DNA from 2 places in the Streptomyces sp. NPDC059582 genome. Region 2 is predicted to be linked to the other one. Evidence: riboswitches for the same ligand, from Rfam matches in the RefSeq annotation. Region 2 holds a riboswitch; the other holds the start of a gene.
The links. Region 2 has a riboswitch for cyclic di-AMP ahead of ACFV0T_RS07610 (M23 family metallopeptidase). Riboswitches for the same ligand answer to the same signal wherever they lie in the genome.
Positions count from the first base shown of each region.

Region 1 (10,223 bases), on a different contig from region 2:
CGCCTGGAACGAACTCCTGACCGTCGAGTCGGTGAGCGTCGCCAAATTCTACGAATCGGTGTTCGGTTACGAGGAGGAGCCGGTGATCTCCGCCGACTTCGACTACGTGACACTGCACGTCGAGGGCCGTCCGGTCGCCGGGATCCACGGCGTGGGTCACGCCCTGCCGCGGGACAGGGGCCCGCACTGGATGACGTACTTCGAGGTCGCCGACGCGGACGAGGCGGTGGCCCGGCTCGTCGCACTGGGCGGGCAGGTGCTCAAGCCGCCCCGGGACAGCGAGCACGGGCGCGTGGCATGGGTCGCGGATCCGGAGGGCGCCCGGTTCTCACTGGTCCAGAGCCCGCACTGACCCCACGGGACCCGTGTTCAGGGTTGCCGCGGTCGGAACCCTGGCTCAGGAGCTCCCGGGAATCCGGCTCAGGAGGCGGACACCGGCAGCACGTCCGGCGACAGCACCGCCACGCGCGCCGTGGCCGCCGTCATACGGCGACGGTGGTGGCGGCGGCACAGCACCTCGTAGCCGATCTCGTCCGCCGACTGATTGACGTCGCCCACGACCACCTGGGCGCCCTCGACGACCATTTCGCCCCCGACGGTGCGGGCGTTGTGGGTGGCGCGGGCGCCGCACCAGCACAGGGCCTCGACCTGGAGCACCTCGACCCGGTCGGCCAGCTCCACCAGCCGCTGGGAGCCGGGGAACAGCTTGGAGCGGAAGTCGGTGGTGATTCCGAAGGCGTAGACGTCGACCCCCAGGTCGTCGACCACGCGCGCGAGCTGGTCGATCTGCCCCGGGGCCAGGAACTGCGCCTCGTCCGCGATCACGTAGTCCGCGCGGCCGCCCTGCGAGAGATGGTCGACGAGGAACGCGTACAGATCCTGTCCGTCCTCGACCTCCACCGCGTCCCTGACCAGACCGAGGCGGGAGGACAGCTTGCCCTCACCCGCACGGTCGTCGCGGGTGAAGATCATGCCTACCAGCCCGCGCGCGGAGCGGTTGTGCTCGATCTGGAGAGCCAGCGTCGACTTCCCGCAGTCCATCGTTCCGGAGAAGAACACCAGCTCGGGCATGGGGAGTTGAGCACCTTTCGGCGGAAGCGGGACGGCGGGGGGACAGGGGTGGGAAACAGGGAGCGGGACCTCAGGAGCGTACTTCGAGCAGGGGTACGAGCTGCTCGGCAGGGGTCATCGAACCGTGGTTGCCGACCATCGCGGACTCCTTCGGTTCCCGCTCCGAAGCGATGATCAGCACGTCGTCGTGCGCGGCCGCGACCACGTCACCGATGCGCGCGTACACGCGTTCGTCGATGTGCGGACCGAACCAGCCGGCCGCGATCGCCTCGTCCCGCGAGGCCACCCAGAACTGTTCGCCGAGCACCTCGCGCCAGCAGGTCAGGACGTCGTTCTCGGCGCCCGGGACCGCGTAGACGTGGCGGGCGCGGCCCTCGCCGCCCAGCAGGGCGACCCCGGCGCGCAGCTCCCAGTCCTCGTCGAAGTCGATGCGGTGCTGCTCGTCGAACGGGACGTCGATCATGCCGTGGTCGGCGGTGACATAGAGCGCGCTGCGCGGGGGCAGCTGCTCGGCCAGCCGCTGCACCAGCCGGTCGACGTACATGAGCTGGCCGCGCCAGGTGTCGGAGGCGACGCCGTAGCGGTGGCCCGCCCCGTCGAGTTCGGCGTAGTACGTGTAGACCAGGGAGCGCTCGCCCGCGGCCAGTTGCTCGGCGGCCAGGTCCACGCGCTCTTCACCGGCCAGCCGTCCGTGGAAGGTCCCGCCGCTGAGCGCGACCTTGGTCAGCGGGGTGTTCACGAAGGTCGGCGACGAGACCTGGGCGGCGTGCACGCCCGCTTCGTGGGCCAGCCGGAAGACGGTGGGGTACGGCTGCCAGACGCCCGGCGAGGTCCAGGGCTTCCAGCGGAGCTGGTTCATCAGCTCGCCGGTGGCCGGATTGCGGACCGTGTAGCCGGGCAGGCCGTGGGCGCCCGGCGGGAGGCCGGTGCCGACGGAGGCGAGGGAGGTCGCGGTGGTCGCCGGGTAACCGGCGGTGATCGCGCGGCCCGTGCCACCGCGGGAGCTCGCGAGGAGCGAGGTCATGAAGGGGGCCTCGTCCGGGTGCGCCCTCAGCTGCTCCCAGCCCAGACCGTCGATCAGGAACACGCAGTTGCGGTCGGCGGCGGTCAGCTCCGGGATGGCGGTGGACATCCCCGGCACACCCATGCCCGTGGCGAGCGTGGGCAGCAGGTCGGCGAGCGAGCCGGAACCGTACTCGGGGACGGGGGCGGAGCCGACGGGGAGCGGTTCGGGGTGGCCCCAGGCGACGGAGTCGGAGGGTGACGGATGGGACATCAGGGGGTGACGTCCGCTGTCGCCTCGGAGATGGCCTGCGCGAAGGTCAGGGCTTGGCGGACCGTCTCCGGGCCGTCCCCTGCCTCGCTGACGCGCAGGCTGAGGTCGTCCGCCGTCGAGCTGCCCGTGTAGCCGTGGTCGGCGTCGCAGTTGGGGTCGCCGCAGGCGGCGGGTTCGAGGTCGATGCGGGAGACGGCGCCCCAGCCGATGGTCAGCACGATCTCGCGCGGGAGCGTGCCGGGCGTGTAGGACTCCGGGTTGGCGACCACGCGGCTGACCACGACGGACGAGATTCGGCCGATCTTCACGGACTCGGTGGACGTCGTGGCGTACGGCGTCGGGGAGGTGGTGTCCGCGGCCTGCTCGTCGGTGTGGCTCACGATGAAGCGGTTGCCGGTGAGGACCAGCACGGTCACGTGCCGGCGCACCTCGTTCTGGTCGAACGTGGTCTCCTGGTGGACCAGGTACGACCGGATCGGCTCGCCGCCCACGGCGGCCTCCACCGCCTCGGCCACGAGGGCCGGGTAGTAGCCGCTGCGCTCGATCGCCGCTCGCAGCCCCTGGGTCGTCGTACTGGTCTTGGCCATGACGTCCATCCTACGGGGGCGCACTGACTGCGAGGCACCGCTCGGCACACAGGAGCGTTCCACGCGTGCGAAGCTCTCCGTTCGGTACGTGGGGAGCGTCCGGGGGCCGAGATCGTCTCAGTACGCGGGGAGCGTCCGGGGACCGAGATCATCGCGGACCGGGGGCGGCGCCAGGCGCACGGTGGCGCCGAGGACGCTCAGTCCCCGCGGAGCGACGACGACCGGCTCCAGGGTGACCGCGACGACCTCGGGGTGGTCGTCGACCAGTCGGGACACACGCAGCAGCAGTTCCTCCAGCGCGGGCGTGTCGACCGGCGTCGAGCCCCGCCAGCCGAACAGCAGCGGTGCCGTCCGGATCGAGCGGAGCAGCGAGGTCGCGTCGCGGTCGGTGACCGGAACGAGCCGGTGCGCCATGTCGCCGAGCAGTTGGGAGGCGGCACCGGCGAGCCCGAACGACAGTACGGCCCCGGCCGCCGGGTCGATGACCGCGCGGACGACCGTTTCGACCCCGCGCGGCGCCATCGCCTGCACCACCGGACGCAGTTCCTGCGGATTCCCGAACAGCGCGGTCAACTCGGCGTACGCCCTGCGCAGTTGTTCCTCGTCCGCCAGGTCGAGGCGTACGCCGCCGAGGTCGGCGCGGTGCCGCAGGTGCGGTGCGGTGGCCTTGAGGGCCACCGGGTAGCCGAGGGTGCGCGCGGCTTCGGCGGCCGCTTCGGGAGTGGGCGCGGGTACGGCCGCGCGTACGGCGATCCCGTACCGTCCGAGCAGTTCGCAGGTCTCGTCCGTGCCGAGCGTGAGCCCCTGCCCGCGCGCGAGCAGGCCGCCGATCAGCTCGGCGGCGCCCTTCTCGTCGATGTCCTCGTACTCCGGCACCTTCCCGGGATCGGCGGCCTCGCGTCGCCACTGTCCGTACTTGACGGCTTCGGCGAGAGCGCGGACGGCGCGTTCGGCGGCGGGGTAGGCGGGGATGAGACGAGGGCCGGTTCGGACGGATCCGGGTGTTTGGCCGGAAGTCTGGGGGGTTCGGGGGTCGGCCGGCGGCCGTTCCGCGGGGAGACGGGGGTGTCCGCGGTCGAGCGGCGCCGGGAGTGACGGGGGGTGGGCGGCGCCGGCGGGCGTCGCACCGGCGTGCGGTGCCGTACTCGCCGCCGCCGACAGCGCCTCCGCGAGCCCCCCGAGCTCCACGTGCACCACGAGCACCGGCTTCCCCGGAACCCGCTCGGCGGCGGAGCGCAGCGCTTCGGCCAGCAGCGCGTCCTCCACGGACGCGCCCCCGATCGCCGGAATGGCGGTGACCACGACCGCGTCGCACGTCTCGTCCGCCAGCGCCCGTGACAGCGCCTGGCGGAAGTCGTCCGCCGTGGCCCCCGTCGTCAGATCCACCGGTGGCAGCGGCCGCAGCCCCTCGGAGAGACAGGCGTCGTACGTCAGTACGCCCAGGGACTCGGAGTTGCCGAGGATCGCCACGCGTGGACCGGCCGGCAGCGGCTGGCGCGCGAGCAGCAGTCCGGTGTCCACCAGTTCGGTGATGGTGCCGACGCGGATGACGCCGGCCTGCCGCAGCAGCACCGACACGGTCGCGTGCGGCAGCCGGGTCGCCCGGACGGCGTGCCCCTGGGGAGCGGAACCGGCACCCTGCACGACGACCAGCGGTTTCGCCGCGGCCGTCCGCCGTGCGAGGCGGGTGAACTTGCGCGGGTTGCCGATGGACTCCAGGTACATCAGCGCGACGTCGGTGTCCGGGTCGTCGTACCAGTACTGAAGGACGTCGTTGCCGGAGACGTCCGCGCGGTTGCCGGACGAGACGAAGGTGGACACGCCGGTGACCCCGGTGACCCCTCCGCCGCGCCGGTGCAGTCGCGACAGCAGGGCGATGCCGATGGCGCCGGACTGCGCGAACAGTCCGATGCGTCCGGGCCGCGGCATCTCGGGGGCCAGCGAGGCGTTCAGCCGCACGTCCGGGGAGGTGTTGATGATCCCGAAGGCGTTCGGGCCGATGATGCGCATCCCGTACACGCGCGCGCGGCGCACGAGTTCACGCTGGCGCTCGCGTCCCTCGGGGCCACTCTCGGCGTACCCCGCGGAGACCACGACGAGTCCCTGCACTCCGTGCTCGCCGCACTCGGTGACGACGTCGGGCACGCGCTCGGTCGGCACGGCGACGACCACGAGGTCGACCGGCCCCTCGATGTCCCGCACCGAGCGATGGGCGGGCACGCCACCGAGTTCCTTCTGTTCCTCGGGGAGTGCCTCGTTCACGGCGTGGAGGCTTCCGGTGAATCCGGCCTGCCGGATGTTGTCGAGGATGCCGCGGCCCACCCCGCCCGGGGCACGGCCGACGCCGACCACCGCGACGGACCCCGGCACGAGCAGCCGCCGTACCGACCGCGCCTCGGCGCGCTGCTCCCGCGCGCGCTGCACGGCGAGCGAGCGTTCCGTGGGTTCGAGGTCGAACTCCAGGCGTACGACGCCGTCCTCGAAGCTGCGCTTCTGGGTGTAGCCGGCGTCCGTGAACACCTTGATCATCTTGGAGTTCGCGGGGAGCACCTCGGCGGCGAAGCGGCGGATGCCCCGCTCACGCGCGACGGCCGCGACGTGTTCGAGGAGGGCGGAGGCGACGCCCCTCCCCTGGTGCGCGTCCTGCACCAGGAAAGCGACCTCGGCCTCGTCGGCCGGCACGGAGGCGGGCATGCCGTCGGCGCCGATGCGGTCGTACCGTACGGTGGCGATGAACTCGCCGCCGATCGTGGCCGCGAGTCCCACCCTGTCCACGAAGTCGTGGTGTGTGAAGCGGTGGACGTCCTTGGCGGACAGCCGCGGGTACGGCGCGAAGAAGCGGTAGTACTTCGACTCGTCCGAGACCTGCTCGTAGAAGCTGACCAGGCGGTCGGCGTCGTCGACGGTGATGGGCCGGATGCGCGCGGTGCCACCGTCGCGCAGTACCACGTCCGCCTCCCAGTGGGCGGGGTACTCGTGCCGGTCCTGCCGGTCCGCCGGGTTCTGCATGCGCCCCAGAGTACGGCTCGCGCAGGACAACGGCGCGAGGCAGTCTGTGGAGGACGGACGTCGGATCGAGGCCGCGATCCGACGACCTTCCCGGGACGGGACGCAGGACCGCTCCGGGCACATATTCCGATGTGGAACACTGGTCTAGACAACCCTGAGTACTGAAGGGCAGCATCACATGGCTGAGCGCCGCGTCAACGTCGGCTGGGCCGAGGGCCTCCACGCCCGTCCCGCCTCCATCTTCGTCCGAGCCGCCACGGCCACAGGCGTCCCGGTCACGATCGCCAAGGCCGACGGCAACCCCGTCAACGCGGCCTCCATGCTGGCCGTTCTCGGCCTGGGCGCCCAGGGCGGCGAGGAGATCGTCCTCGCCTCCGACGCCGAGGGCGCGGACGCCGCGCTCGAACGTCTGGCGAAGCTGGTCGCCGAGGGTCTCGAGGAGCTCCCCGAGACCGTCTGAGCATCGCCTTCGGCACTGCTCTTCGCACTTCTCACAGCAGTGCTCACAGCACGCGGTGGAGCCGCGTCGACCTTTCCGGTCGGCGCGGCTCCACCGTTTCCGCTCGCTTTCGCTTCACCCGCTCCACCGGAATTGCCGGGAGTGCCCGGAGACCATCCCGCGAGCATACGAAAGACGTGCGGCCGGAAATTACCGGCGCACGAGAATAAGGGCAGGGGAAATGCGCCTCCGCCGAATACCGCTTCTTTGTATACGGTGCCTTTGTTAATGCCGCAGGCTCGTCATGTTTACGGGGTGTTGCGAAGTCCTCACGCGGTCGGCGCGCTCCCCCGCCCCGGTGAACCGCAGGCGGTGCGCGGAACTCGCTCGCTCGGTGTGCAGCGCCGTGATCCCCCGCGCTCGTTCGGCGTCACCGCGGGCCACCGCGTCCACGATCGCGCCGTGCTCGGCCCACGACTCCACGGGATCGGCCGGCGCCTCTATCGAGTACATCCAGGCGATCTTGTGCCGCAGCTGGGTGAGCGTCGAGGTCAGGGCTTGGCTGCCGGACGCCTGGGCGAGCGTCTCGTGGAACCAGCCGCCCAGGGAGCGCAGATCCTCGCTGTTGCCCCGCCTGGCCCGCTCCTGACCCAGGCGGACCAGGCCGCGCAGCACCTTCAGGTGGGCCTCGGTCCGCCGCTGGGCGGCCCGGGACGCGCCGAGCGGCTCCAGGAGCACGCGCATCTCCAGCAGGTCGGAGGCCTCCTGCTCGGTCGGTTCCGCGACGCACGCGCCCGCGTGCCGGCGGGTCACCACGAAGCCCTCCGCCTCCAGGGTGCGCAGGGCCTCCCGGACCGGGACGCGCGAGACACCGTAGCGGCGCGCGAGGAGTTCCTCGGTGAGCCGGCCGCCGCGCTCGTAGACACCGGCCACGATGTCGTCCCGGATCGCCGTGCATACCGAGTGCGCCGGAATACGCATGACCGACCTCCGCCTTAATGCCCGTGAAACGTCGCCGAGTGACGTGCGTTCTGCGACTCTATGGCAATCAGGCGTAATTTCCGACGGGCGGCCGGAATCCAAGGATATTTTTTGGACAGGAAGGCCTCCGAAAGGCCGAAAGCCCCGGCTCGGGAGCCGGGGCCTCGGTATGTCGCGCCGTCTGTTGTCAGACGTTCACACCATGCTTGCGGAGGTAGGCGACCGGGTCGATGTCCGAGCCGTATTCTGGGGTGGTCCGGGCCTCGAAGTGCAGGTGCGGGCCGGTGGTGTTCCCGGTCGCGCCGGAGACGCCGATCTGCTGGCCCGTGACCAGCCTCTGACCCACGGAGACGCCGATGGACGACAGGTGACCGTACTGGGTGTACGTGCCGTCGTTCATCCTGATCACCACCTGGTTGCCGTACGCCCCGCCCCAGCCGGCCTCGACGACGGTGCCGTAGCCGACCGTGTGGACGGAGGTGCCACCGGCGGCGTGGAAGTCGATGCCGGTGTGGCTGCCGGAGGACCAGAGCGAGCCACCGCTGAGGTAGCCGGTGGAGACGTAGGAGTGGGCGATCGGCGCCACGAAGGTGTTGAGGCGCTTGCGCTCGGCCTCGCGGGCGGCGCGCGCCTTTGCCGCGTGCTCCGCCTTGGCCCTCGCCGCGGCCTTCTCGCGGGCGGCCTCCTGGGCCGCCTTCTCCTCGGCGGCCTGCCTCTGGGCCGTGGCCTGGGCGTCGATCTGCTCGGCGACCGAGTCGCGGATGGTGATGACCGGGGTGAGGCCGGTCTGTTCGACGGAGTTCTCGGCGGCGAGCGCAGGGGCCGCGAGGGTACCGATGACGCCGGTGGTGGCGAGGGCCGCGATGCCGGCTGCCTGAGCGCTGGTGCGCTTCATCCGGCCGGGACGACGGTGCTTCCCGGGGGCGCACATGAACGCCATGTAGTGGCTGGTCCTTTCCTTCCCTCTCGCCTACCGGGTTAGCTGACGGGTTCGGAGCAGGAAGGTCTCCTACGGACCCCCTCGCGGCACGCGCGGGCGTCCGATTCACCCCAGGGACTGCATGGGTCCCCGGCTCCCCTGGCTCGCGCCGTACGGGGACTCGGCGATGACTGTCCGCTGCCGCGGGTGCGGCGCACTGCCTGACGAACAGACCGCATGACCGTACGGGCGCCGTCTTTCGATCCTCAAACGGATCGCGGCTTTTGTAGCGCATCCCACAGGGCAGACAGGCAGCTCTCCCCCAATTCGGACATTCTCCGGACATGGTGGGGCCCTGGTGACTCATCAGTCACCAGGGCCCCCGCGCGCGTGCCTTCGCGTTGCCCCTACTCGGCGGACACGACCGTGACTTCACCGATGCCGAGGGCCTCCACGGGCTCCCTGATCTGCGCCGCGTCCCCGACGAGGATGGTCACCAGACGGTCCACCGGGAAGGCGTTCACGACTGCCGCGGTGGCCTCCACGGTGCCGGTCGCGGCGAGCTGCTGGTACAGCGTCGCCTGGTAGTCGTCGGGCAGGTGCTGCTCGACCTGGTCGGCCAGCGTGGCCGCGACGGCCGCCGCGGTCTCGTACTTCAGCGGCGCCACCCCGACGAGGTTCTGCACGGCGACGTCACGCTCCGCGTCGGTCAGCCCCTCCGCGGCGAGCGTGCGCAGCACGGTCCACAGGTCCTCCAGGGCGGGACCGGTGTTCGGGGTGTCCACGGAGCCGCTGATGGCGAGCATCGCGGCGCCCGTGGCCCCTCCGGAGGAGGTGGGGGCCCCCGACCTGAGCACCTGCCCGAAGGCGCGCACCCCGTAGGTGTAGCCCTTCTCCTCCCGCAGGACGCGGTCCAGCCGGGAGGTGAGGGTGCCACCGAGGCAGTACGTGCCGAGCACCTGGGCGGGCCACACCCGGTCGTGCCGGTCGGCGCCGGTGCGGCCGATCAGCAGCTGCGTCTGGACGGCGCCGGGTCGGTCCACGATGACCACGCGGCCGGTGTCGTCGGCGCTCACCGGCGGCACGGGGCGGGGCGCGGCCGAGGTGCCCTTCCAGGCGCCCAGGGTGTCGCCGAGGAGCTCGTCCAGGTCGAGGCCGGCGAGGTCGCCGACGACCACGGTGGTGGCCGTGGCGGGGCGGACATGCCGGTCGTAGAAGGCACGCACGGCCGCGGAGTCGATCTGCGTGACCGTCTCCTCGGTGCCCTGGCGCGGGCGGGACATGCGCGAGGTCGCCGGGAACAGCTCCTTGGAGAGCTCCTTGGCGGCACGGCGGCCGGGGTTGGCCAGCTCGTGCGGGATCTCGTCGAGCCGGTTGCGCACCAGCCGCTCGACCTCGCTGTCCGCGAACGCGGGCGCCCGGAGGGCGTCGGAGAGCAGGCTGAGCCCCTTCTCCAGGCGCGAGACCGGGACTTCGAGGCTCAGCCGTACGCCGGGGTGGTCGGCGTGCGCGTCGAGAGTGGCGCCGCAGCGCTCCAGCTCGGCGGCGAACTCCTCGGCGGAGAGCTTGTCGGTGCCCTCCGAGAAGGCTCGCGCCATGATCGTGCCCACACCGTCGAGGCCGGCCGGCTCGGCGTCCAGTGGCGCGTCGAGGAGGACCTCGACGGCGACGACCTGCTGGCCGGGGCGGTGGCAGCGCAGAACGGTCAGCCCGTTGTCCAGGGTGCCGCGCTCGGGCGCCGGGAAGGCCCAGGGCCTGGCCTCGCCCGGCCGGGGCTGGGGGTGGAACTCCATCGTGGCGAGCTCGGTCACTGGGCCGCCTCCTCGGTTGCGTCGGTGGCTTCCACGGTCGCCGCGGACTCCGGGTCTTCGGTGCTCTCCGCGGCCTCGGCGTCGTCCAGGGCCTCGGGGGCGGTCGGCTCGTAGACGAGCACCGCCCGGT
Region 1 covers NZ_JBHWCC010000036.1:69,293-79,515, reverse strand. The annotation lists gene ACFV0T_RS27515 (VOC family protein) at 1-352, shown strand, start outside; gene ACFV0T_RS27510 (thymidine kinase) at 421-1,071, opposite strand; gene ACFV0T_RS27505 (alkaline phosphatase family protein) at 1,142-2,347, opposite strand; gene ACFV0T_RS27500 (DUF5998 family protein) at 2,347-2,943, opposite strand; gene ACFV0T_RS27495 (GNAT family N-acetyltransferase) at 3,052-5,943, opposite strand; gene ACFV0T_RS27490 (HPr family phosphocarrier protein) at 6,122-6,403, shown strand; gene ACFV0T_RS27485 (GntR family transcriptional regulator) at 6,668-7,363, opposite strand; gene ACFV0T_RS27480 (M23 family metallopeptidase) at 7,551-8,303, opposite strand; cyclic di-AMP (ydaO/yuaA leader) riboswitch at 8,316-8,479, opposite strand; gene ACFV0T_RS27475 (M16 family metallopeptidase) at 8,690-10,093, opposite strand; gene ACFV0T_RS27470 (M16 family metallopeptidase) at 10,090-10,223, opposite strand, start outside.
Region 1: it holds a riboswitch for cyclic di-AMP, as region 2 does, so the genes downstream of both, ACFV0T_RS27480 (M23 family metallopeptidase) here and ACFV0T_RS07610 (M23 family metallopeptidase) in region 2, are expected to answer to the same signal.

Region 2 (10,223 bases):
CGGGCGCCGCCCGCTCCAGCACCGACATGCCCGCATCGGTCAGAGCCGCGATGCTGCCCCGCCGGTCCGACGGGCAGCCCTCGCGCGCCACCAGGCCGTCCTTCTCCAGCCGTGTCACCGCGTACGTCAGCCGGCTGCGGGTGATCTTCAGCCGCTCGGCGAGGTCCGTCATGCGCAGCCGCCGCTCGGGTGACTCGGAGAGCGTCGACAGGATGGAGTAGTACATGTGCGGCATGCCGGCCTCCTGCTGGAGCTGCCGGTCGAGCGTGTCCTCCACGAGCAGGGTGGCGGCCATGTACGCGCGCCAGGCGCGCTGCTCCTCGGGGGTGAGCCAGCGGGTCGTCATGCCGCCAGTGTAGGTTTGTTTCAAACTTGAACCAAGGGTCCCCGTCACAAGCCCGGCCCGCCCGCCGTACCCGCCGTACCCGCCGAATCCACCCCGCCCCGCCGCCGAGAGTGAGCGCGTCGATGCCGTTCCCGTACGTCCTGCTGTCCGCCGCCGTCTCCCTCGACGGCTGCCTCGACGACACCGGCCCCGAGCGGCTGCTGCTCTCCAGCCCCGCCGACTTCGACCGGGTCGACGAGGTACGGGCCTCCGTGGACGCGATCCTGATCGGCGCCGGCACCATCCGCGCCGACAACCCCAGGCTGCTGGTGAACTCGCCCGGGCGCCGGGCCGCCCGGGTCGCCGCCGGCCGCCCGGAGTACCCCCTCAAGGTCACCGTGAGCGGGACGGGCGAGCTGGATCCGGCGGCGAACTTCTGGCACACCGGCGGCGAGAAGGTCCTCTACACGACCGACCGGGGCGCCGAACGCGCCCGGGGCGCGGGCCTCGCCGCCGACGTCGTCCCGCTGGGCCCCGAACTCGACTGGCGGCGGCTGCTGGAACACCTGCACGACGTGCGGGGCGTACGGCGGGTCATGGTCGAGGGCGGTGGCACCGTCCACACCCAGCTGCTCCAGCAGGAGCTCGCCGACGAACTCCAGCTCGTGCTCGCCCCGCTCTTCGTGGGCGACCCGGACGCGCCCCGGCTGTTCGGGCCGGGCGCGTACCAGGGCGGGCGGCTGCGGCTGGTGGAGACCCGGCGGATCGAGGACGTCGTCCTCACGCGCTACGAGCCGACCGCACCCGGCGCCGGAGGCGTCGCCTCGCCCGCCGACCGGCACTGGCTGGCGCTCGCCTGCGACCTGGCGGAGCGGTGCCCGCCGTCGCGGACCGCGTTCAGCGTGGGGGCGGTGGTGGTGACAGCCGACGGCACGGAGCTCGCCCGCGGGTACTCCCGGGAGGGCGACGATCCCGTCGTGCACGCCGAGGAGGCGGCCCTCGCGAAGATCGACCCGGTGGATCCGCGGCTCGGCGGCGCGACGGTGTACAGCAGCCTGGAGCCGTGCGCCCGGCGGGCCTCCCGGCCGGCGCCGTGCGCGCGGCTGATCCTCGACGCGGGGGTACGGCGGGTGGTCACGGCCTGGCGGGAGCCGGACACCTTCGTCGCCGGTGCCGACGGCACCGGGGTGCTGACGGCCGAGGGCGCCGACGTCGTCGTACTGCCGGAGTACGAGGCGGCCGCCCAGGCGCCGAACCGGCACCTGCGGGACTGAACCGAGCCACGCCGACGGGGCGCGAATCAACCGTTGTGCATCCGGTCCCGCGAATGGCGTATGCTGGTCCTAACGACGCGGGGTGGAGCAGCTCGGTAGCTCGCTGGGCTCATAACCCAGAGGTCGCAGGTTCAAATCCTGTCCCCGCTACTGAAGACTCAGGGCCGGAATCCAGTTCATGGATTCCGGCCTTGAATGTTGTCCGGCCTTGAATGTTTTCCGGCCCTGATTGTTTTTCCACGCTGCTCCCGTCACTCGTACCTTTTCCTGCCCCCGACGCCCTCGTCATCCGGTCGGCTCACACCGGTCGCCGCCCGCCTCCGTCGCGGCGAATCTGGATCTCCGTGGCGGGAGACGGCGGGAGACGGCGGGAGACGAGTGGTGCGCCCTGATGACGCGGCGGGCGAGGAGCCGCACAAGAATCCCGCCACGGCCTACGACGACTACCTCGTCCTGCCTGACCGCAGCCGGGCCGGCGGACGGCTCCCGGCCGACCCGGTGCCCGACCCCGGCCTCGGCGACGAGGCACCCCCGCCGTCCGGTGCGGCGCGCGCGGGGGGTGCGGAGCGCCGGATCTCCGCCACCCGGGCCCTCCTCCAGGTCCTCCCGCTCCTGCTGGTCGTCGGCGGGATCGTCTACGACTTCTGCACGCCCCCCGACTTCACCGCGGCCCCCTTCTTCACGGCCGCCCCGCTGGTGGCGGCGCCGCTGTACTCGCTGTCCGGCACCATCACCACGGGGGTCTTCGCGTTCGTCGCGGTGTGCGCCGTGCACGCCCGCTCCTCTCGGCTCATGGAAGCGAGCGCGATCACCGAGATCGTCACCGTGGCCACGGTCGCCGCCATGGCCGTGGTCATCAACCGCGTCGTGCGCCGCGGCGACCGGCGGCTGGCCAGCGCCCGCGGGATCGCCGAGGCCGCCCAGCGCGCGGTGCTGCCCGAACCCGCCGAGCGGATCGGCGGGTACGACGTCGCGGCCCGTTACGAGGCCGCCCAGGAGGACGCCTTCATCGGCGGCGACCTGTACGCCGTGCAGGACAGCCCGCGCGGGGTGCGGCTCCTCGTCGGGGACGTACGGGGCAAGGGCATGGGCGCGGTGGCGGCCGTGGCCGTCGTCATCGGGGCCTTCCGGGAGGCCGCCGAGCAGGAGGCGACCCTGGAGGCGGTGGCCCAGCGGCTGGAGCGGGCGCTGGCCCGCGAGGGCACCCGGCGCGACGGACTGGACGCCTTCGAGGGCTTCACCACCGCCGTACTCGCCGAACTGCCGCACGGCGCCGAGGCCGTCCGGGTCCTCAACCGCGGGCATCCGCCGCCGCTGCTGCTGCACACGGACGGCAGCGTGCGCACGCTGCCGGCCCGCGAACCGGCCCTGCCGCTCGGCATGGGCGAGTTGGGCACCTGGCCCGACCGCGCGGAGGAGAGCGACTTCCCGAAGGGCACGACCCTGCTCCTGCACACCGACGGCGTGTCCGAGGCCCGCGACACCCACGGCCGTTTCTACGACCCCGAGGAGCGGCTCGCGGGCAGGTGCTTCCGCGATCCCGAAGCACTGCTCGTCGCCCTCGCGGAGGACGTGCGCCGGCACTCCGGCGGCGGAATGGCCGACGACATGGCGCTGCTCGCCGTACGACGGCCCTGAAGGGGTAGCGGACCGGCCGTGGACGGTCCCCGAAACGGCCCAGGGCCGGTCCGAGCCGGTCCTGAACCGACCCGTAGTCACACGGGGTGATCAGCTGACCCCTCTGCGCATCACATCTGAGTCACCGTCAAAACGAGTGGGGCCCCCGAGGCGTTCCGGCTGGGGCGCCCGGCGTGGTCAACTCGCCCGATTTCCGCCGGTCATGGGCTGTAAGTCCAGGCCAAAAATGTTAATGATCAAGTGGAACAGCTTGGAATCACGCCCCCGTGTCTATTAACGTTCGATAACGCAGCGCGGTCGTCCCAGCCGTCACAAGCGACGGCTCCGTGCGCACGCGCCGAATCCTGCAAGGGAACCGGGGAACCACCACCTTGGGGTGAATCGCACGTACACCGCCGTGAACGTCGGGCGGTATACGCGCGTAGGAGACCTTCCTGCTCCGAACCCGTCAGCTAACCCGGTAGGCGAGAAGGAAGGAAAGGAGCACGCCCACGTGGCGTCCAACCCGCCTGCCCCCGAAGCCCCGTTCGTGCCGAGTCAGCGCAGCACCGAGCCGTTCGGCTCCGGCAGCTACCGCACCGACGAGGGCCCGTGGGAGGAGTGGAACCCCACCGAGGAGTCCCTCCGTCCCGTACGTGGCCGGCACCGTGTCGCCAAGCAGCGCGGCGGACTCGCCCGCAGCTCCACCGTCCTGGGCGTCGGCGTCATAGCCGCCGTGAGCGCGGGCGGTATGGCCAGCGCCAACACCGGCAAGCCGCCGGTGTCCATCTCCATGCCGGACCTGCCCTCCGTCGGCTCCCTGCTGTCCGACGACTCCGCGGACGCGGCCGAGGCCCCCACGGCCCCGCTCAGCGGTATCGGCGTGACCTCCGCCGACACCGCCCAGGGCACCACCGACGCCGGCGAGGCGCTGCGCACCCGGATCATGGCGCAGGCCGAGCAGCAGCAGGACCAGGTCGACACCAAGGCCGCTGCGGCCTCGGCGGCGGCGGCCCAGAAGGCGGTCGCCGACGCCGCCGCCAAGGCCGAGAAGGAGGCGGAGGCCAAGGCCGCCGCCGCCAAGAAGAAGGCGGACGAGGCGGCCGCGCAGAAGGCCGAGGCCGCGCGCCTGGCCGAGCTCGCCAAGCAGTACACGCTGCCGACCTCCTCGTACACGATCACCTCGACCTTCGGGCAGGCCGGCTCGATGTGGTCCTCCGGTTACCACACCGGTCTCGACTTCGCCGCGCCCACCGGGACGCTCATCAAGGCGATCCACAGCGGCACGGTCACCGAGGCGGGCTGGGCCGGTTCGTACGGCTACCGCACGATCCTCACCCTGGACGACGGCACCGAGCTGTGGTTCTGCCACCAGTCCTCGATCAGTGTCAGCGTCGGGCAGAAGGTCGCCACCGGCGATGTCATCGGCCGCGTCGGTGCCACCGGCAACGTCACCGGCCCGCACCTCCACCTGGAGGTCCACCCGGGCGGCAGCGCGGACGGCATCGACCCGATGGCCTGGCTGCAGGGCAAGGGACTCACCCCCTGACCCGCGCGACCCTCCGAGTTCCCTGATCGTTCTCCGATCCCCGGCAGCCCTGACGACGTCCCCCCGACGTCAGGGCTGCCGGTTTCCGGTTCTCCGGGATACGCGCGAAATGCGGAATACGGGGTTCCTGGGCGGGTGTTGATGTTGAACATGACTTCTCTGCGCAAGCTCGGTTCCTCAGACCTCGAGATCTTCCCGCTCGCCCTCGGCGGCAACGTCTTCGGCTGGACCGCCGACGAGGCCCAGTCCTTCGCCGTGCTCGACGCCTACGCTGCGGCGGGCGGCAACTTCGTCGACACCGCCGACTCCTACTCGGCGTGGATCGAGGGCAACAAGGGCGGCGAGTCCGAGACCGTCATCGGCAAGTGGGTCAAGGCGCGCGGCAATCGCGCCGACGTCGTCATCGCCACCAAGGTCAGCCAGCACCCGGACTTCCCGGGGCTGAGCGCCGCGAACATCAGGGCCGCCGCCGACGCTTCCCTGCGCCGCCTCGGCACCGACCACATCGACCTCTACTACACGCACTTCGACAAGCCCGAGGTGCCGGTGGAAGAGATCATCGGCGCACTGGACGAGCTGGTGAGGGCGGGCAAGGTGCGCCACATCGCCGCCTCCAACATCTCCGCCGACCGGCTGCGGGAGTCCCTGGAGTTCTCCGACCGCGAGGGACTGGCCCGGTACGTGGCGCTGCAACCCCACTACAACCTCGTCTCGCGCGACACCTACGAGGGTGAGCTCCAGGACCTCGCGGCCCGCTCGGGACTGGCCGCCGTCCCGTACTTCGCGCTCGCCTCCGGCTTCCTCACCGGCAAGTACCGCCCCGGTGCGACGGTCGACAGCGCACGTGCTTCGGGCGCCGCCAAGCACCTCGACACCGAGCGCGGCCGGACGGTCCTCGCCGCTCTCGACGAGGTCGCAGGCGCCCATGACGTCCCGGTCGCCACCGTCGCCCTGGCCTGGCTCGCGGCCCAGCCGACGGTGGTCGCCCCGATCGCCTCCGCCCGGACGGTGGAGCAGCTGCCGGCGCTGGTCGGGGTGGCGGAGCTGGAGCTGACGGAGGCGGAGGTCGCGCGCCTGACGGCCGCGTCGGGCTGACCTTCCCCATGTCCCCGGCGATGTCCCCAGGGCTACGGGGCTACGACCGGTACGGGTTGTACGCGGGATACGGCGCCGCCGGGTAGCCGTACACCGGCCACGCCGCCGGAGGGGGCACCGGCATCATCACCGGAACCGGTGGCGCCGTCGCCCGCGCCGCGTAGTCCAGCGCGGGCCGCGCCACCTCCCGGCGCCGCCACAGCTCGTGCAGCAGTTCCCGTTCCCGTACGAGGAAGTCGGCGCCGGCCCGGCCCCGGCGCCCCCGGTGGCGCAGGAACGCCAGGGAGGTCGCGTACGCCTCGTACTCCGCGACCGCCCGCCCGGCGGGCCTGCCGAAGTGGTGCCCGGCGTACTCGCGGGCCAGCCGCCGCGCCCGCATCGAGCCGAGCGCGAACGGCTCGGCCGGGGTCAGCCAGCCGGTGACGGCGTAGGCGGGCAGCTCCTCGCGCACGGTCCGCAGTTCGCGCTGGCGTGTCCAGATCACCAGCCAGGTCAGCAGACCGAACGCGGGCACCATGAACACCCCGTACACGGCGAAGAAGCCGAACTCGCCGAAGGTCGAGGAGCCGTTCCAGAACGCGTGCATGCCCATCGCGAGCAGCAGCCCGGACAGTGGCAGAAGCACCCGCCTCACCCGCTGCCGCTCCCCGGACAGCGCGGCGACGCCGAAGCCGATACCGGTCAGGACGGTGAACAGGGGGTGCGCGAACGGCGACATGATCACGCGGACGAAGAAGGTCGCCGCGGTGACGGACGCGATGCCGCGGCCGCCGCTGAGCTGGTCGGTGCCGAAGGCGGTGCCGAGGTAGAGGATGTTCTCGGTGAACGCGAAGCCGGTGGCGGTCACCCCGGCTATGACGACCCCGTCGACGATCCCCGTGAAGTCCCGTCTGCGGAAGAGGAAGACGAGGAGCACGGCGGCGGCCTTGGCGGACTCCTCGACCACGGGCGCTATCACGGTCGCGCCGAGGGTGTCGGCGCTCGACGGGTCGGCGGTCGCCGTCGCTATCCACTTGGTCGCGAAGCTGTTGGCGACGATCGCTATCAGCGCCGCCGCGCAGGCGCCCCAGGCGAAGGCGAACAGCAGGTTGCGCCAGGGGCCCGGTTCGACCCGGTCCAGCCAGCGGAAGGCGGTGACGAGCAGGGGCACCGGCAGGACGGCGAGGCCGAGCCCGACCAGGAACCCCTCCGTGCCGGTCTGCCGGCGCACGAGCGCCAGGATGACGAGCCCCGAGAGCGTCAGCAGGGTGATCAGGGCGCCGTAGCGCACCCATCTCCGGTGCCACCAGTGCGCGTGCCGGAGCCGACTGTGGGCGGGAACGCCGGAGTGCGTCGGATAAGGGGGAACGGTCGCCACGGCATTGACCCTAACGAGGGAGGGCTGGTCTTGCTGTTCCTTTTGCTGCCTGCTGTATCCGCGGTGCCTGCGGTGTCCGCCGCGCCTACGGCGACCGCCGCTCCGGAGGCTTCCGGTGCTGTACGCGACGGAAGAGCAGATCGTTCACGACGTGTCCCTTGTCCAGCCCCTGACCCTCGAAGCGAGTCAGCGGGCGGAACGCGGGACGTGGCGCGAAACCGCCGTCCGCCTGGGTGTTCTCGAAGTCGGGGTGGGCGCTGAGCACGTCGAGCATCTGCTCGGCGTACGGCTCCCAGTCGGTGGCGCAGTGCACGAGCGCGCCGGGTCGCAGCCGGGTCGCGGCGAGGTCCAGGAACTCCGGCTGGATCAGCCGCCGCTTGTGGTGCCGCTTCTTCGGCCAGGGGTCGGGGAAGTAGACGCGCACCCCGTCGAGCGAGTCGGGGGCGAGCATCTCCCGCAGCAGGATGATGGCGTCCCCGTTGGCCACGCGGATGTTGGCCAGTCCGTGGTGGTCGGCGAGGTTGAGCAGATTGCCCTGGCCCGGCGTGTGCACGTCCACGGCGAGGATGTCGGTGTCGGGGTCGGCGGCGGCCATCTGCGCGGTGGCCTCGCCCATCCCGAACCCGATCTCCAGCACCACCGGGTGGTCGTTGCCGAACAGGGCGCCCAGGTCGACGATCTGCTGTCCGTCGATGTCGAGGCCCCACTTGGGCCACAGCCGCTGCAACGCGTCCGCCTGTCCCGCGGTCACCCGGCTGCGCCGCGGCTGGAAGCTGCGGATCCGCCGCTCGAAGTGCGACCCGGCGGGGTCGGCCTGCGGGCCGCCGGGGAAGCGCGGCTCCCCCTTGTCCCGGGTGTGCCGGACGAGGACACCGGGATCATGGCGGTGCCGCGGGTCGTCGGGGGTGGGCTGGGACGCTTCGGAGGCGGTGTTCGGCTCAGACACAGTGGGGACGATTTTACGGCGCCCCCGGGCAGCGACAGGCGCGGCCCTCGGCGGAGTGCGAGCGCCCACGGCGCGGCCCGGCGCCGCGGCCCTCACCACGAGCCCAGCGCGGCCAGCGCCCGTCGTGCCACCTCCCGGCCGATCGGCAGCGACGCCGTCGCCGCGGGCGAGGGCGCGTTCAGCACATGCACGGTCCGCGCGCCCTCCCGGATCAGGAAATCGTCCACCAGCGTCCCGTCCCGCAGCACCGCCTGGGCCCGCACCCCGGCCGCCGACGGCACGAGATCCTGCTCGGTCACCCCGGGCAGCAGCCCGCGCACCGCCTGCGTGAACGCCCCCTTGGACACCGATCTGCGCAGTTCCCCCATCCCGTACCGCCAGTGCTGCCGGCCCATCCGCCAGGCTCCGGGCCACGCCACCGTCCCGGCCAGCTCCCGGGGCCGTACGACCCCCCATCCGTACCCCTCGCGGGCCAGCGCCGGCACCGCGTTGGGCCCGACGTGCACCTCGCCGTCGATCCCGCGCGTGAGGTGCACCCCGAGGAACGGGAACGCCGGATCGGGGACCGGATAGACCAGGCCGCGTACCAGCTCCGGCCGTGCCAGCTCGTAGTACTCGCCCCGGAACGGCACGATCCGCACCTCGGGCTCGTCGCCGGTCAGCCGGGCCACCTCGTCGCAGTACAGACCCGCGCAGTTGACCAGCACCCGGCCCCGCACGATGTCCCCGCGCGCGGTCCGCACGGCGACTCCCCGTTCCGGGCGCCGGTCGATCCGGACGACGCGCGCCCCGTAGCGGATCTCCGCTCCGGACGCCTGGGCCAGTTGCCGGGCGACCGCCGTGAAGTCGCACACGCCCGTCGTCCCGACGTGTATGGCGGCCAGGCCACGCACTTCCGGCTCGTACTCCGCGATCTGGGCGGCGCCCAGCTCCCGTACCGGAATGCCGTTCTCCCGGCCGCGCTGTACGAGCGCGTGCAGCCGGGGCAGCTCCTCGCGCCGAGTGGCGACGATCAGCTTGCCGGTCACGGCGTGCGCGATGCCGTACTCCGCACAGAACTTGATCATCTCGGCGGAGCCGCGCACCGCGTACCGCGCCTTGAGGGAGCCCGGGCGGTAGTAGATCCCGCTGTGGACGACGCCGCTGTTGCGTCCGGTCTGGTGCCGGGCCGGGCCGGGCTCCTTCTCCAGCACCGTCACCCGTGTGCCCGGCGCGGCACGCGTGATCGCGTACGCCGTCGACAGCCCGACGATCCCGCCGCCGATCACCAACACGTCACAGTCGTAACCGGCGTAACCGGCGTGACCGTCGTGGGCGATCACTCGCACCTGCACCACCTCCCGGCTTCGATAGTGCACTGCGCCACTGACAACGCGCTCAAACCCGGGAGGTGCCCCGTGTGTGTCCCGGGCTCAGGCCGGAGCCATCATCAGCAGCGGCCGGGCCCGCTCCCGCAGCTCGACCACGCGGGGCTCGTCGCCGTACGGCTCCAGCCGGTGCAGCAGGTCCTTCACGTACTCCGTGGTGCGCGCGGAGGAGATCCGTCCGGCGACCTCGACCGCCCGTACGCCCTGCTCGCACGCCGCGTCGAGGTTGCCCGACTCCAGCTCGGCGACCGCCGAGACGACGAGGCGCAGGCCGTGCGAGCGCACGAACTCCTCCGTCGGCTTCGACAGCGCCTGCTCGGTGAAGCGGCGTACCTGGCGCGGTGCCTTCAGGTCGCGGTAGCACTCGGCGGCGTCGGCGGCGAAGCGGTCGTAGGAGTAGAAACCGAGCCACGACGGGTCGTTGTCGCCGTCACGGGACCGCTCCAGCCAGCTCTCGGCCGCCTTGAGGGCCGCGCCGGCGGCCTGGGCGTCACTGGCGCGCGCGTGTGCGCGTGCCTCGACGAGACGGAAGAAGCTCATGGTGCGGGCGGTGGCGAGTCCCCGGTTGCGTTCCAGGGCGGCCTGGGCGAGGTCGACGCCCTCGTCGCCGAAGCCGCGGTAGGTCGCCTGGAGGGACATGGAGGCCAGGACGTAGCCCCCGAGCGGGACGTCGGCGGCGGCGCGGGCCAGACG
Region 2 covers NZ_JBHWCC010000005.1:214,001-224,223, forward strand. The annotation lists gene ACFV0T_RS07590 (MarR family winged helix-turn-helix transcriptional regulator) at 1-346, opposite strand, end outside; gene ACFV0T_RS07595 (dihydrofolate reductase family protein) at 469-1,599, shown strand; tRNA gene ACFV0T_RS07600 (tRNA-Met) at 1,676-1,749, shown strand; gene ACFV0T_RS07605 (PP2C family protein-serine/threonine phosphatase) at 2,098-3,237, shown strand; cyclic di-AMP (ydaO/yuaA leader) riboswitch at 3,563-3,719, shown strand; gene ACFV0T_RS07610 (M23 family metallopeptidase) at 3,731-4,765, shown strand; gene ACFV0T_RS07615 (aldo/keto reductase) at 4,916-5,860, shown strand; gene ACFV0T_RS07620 (PrsW family intramembrane metalloprotease) at 5,901-7,217, opposite strand; gene trmB (tRNA (guanosine(46)-N7)-methyltransferase TrmB) at 7,303-8,163, opposite strand; gene lhgO (L-2-hydroxyglutarate oxidase) at 8,256-9,500, opposite strand; gene ACFV0T_RS07635 (MFS transporter) at 9,576-10,223, opposite strand, start outside.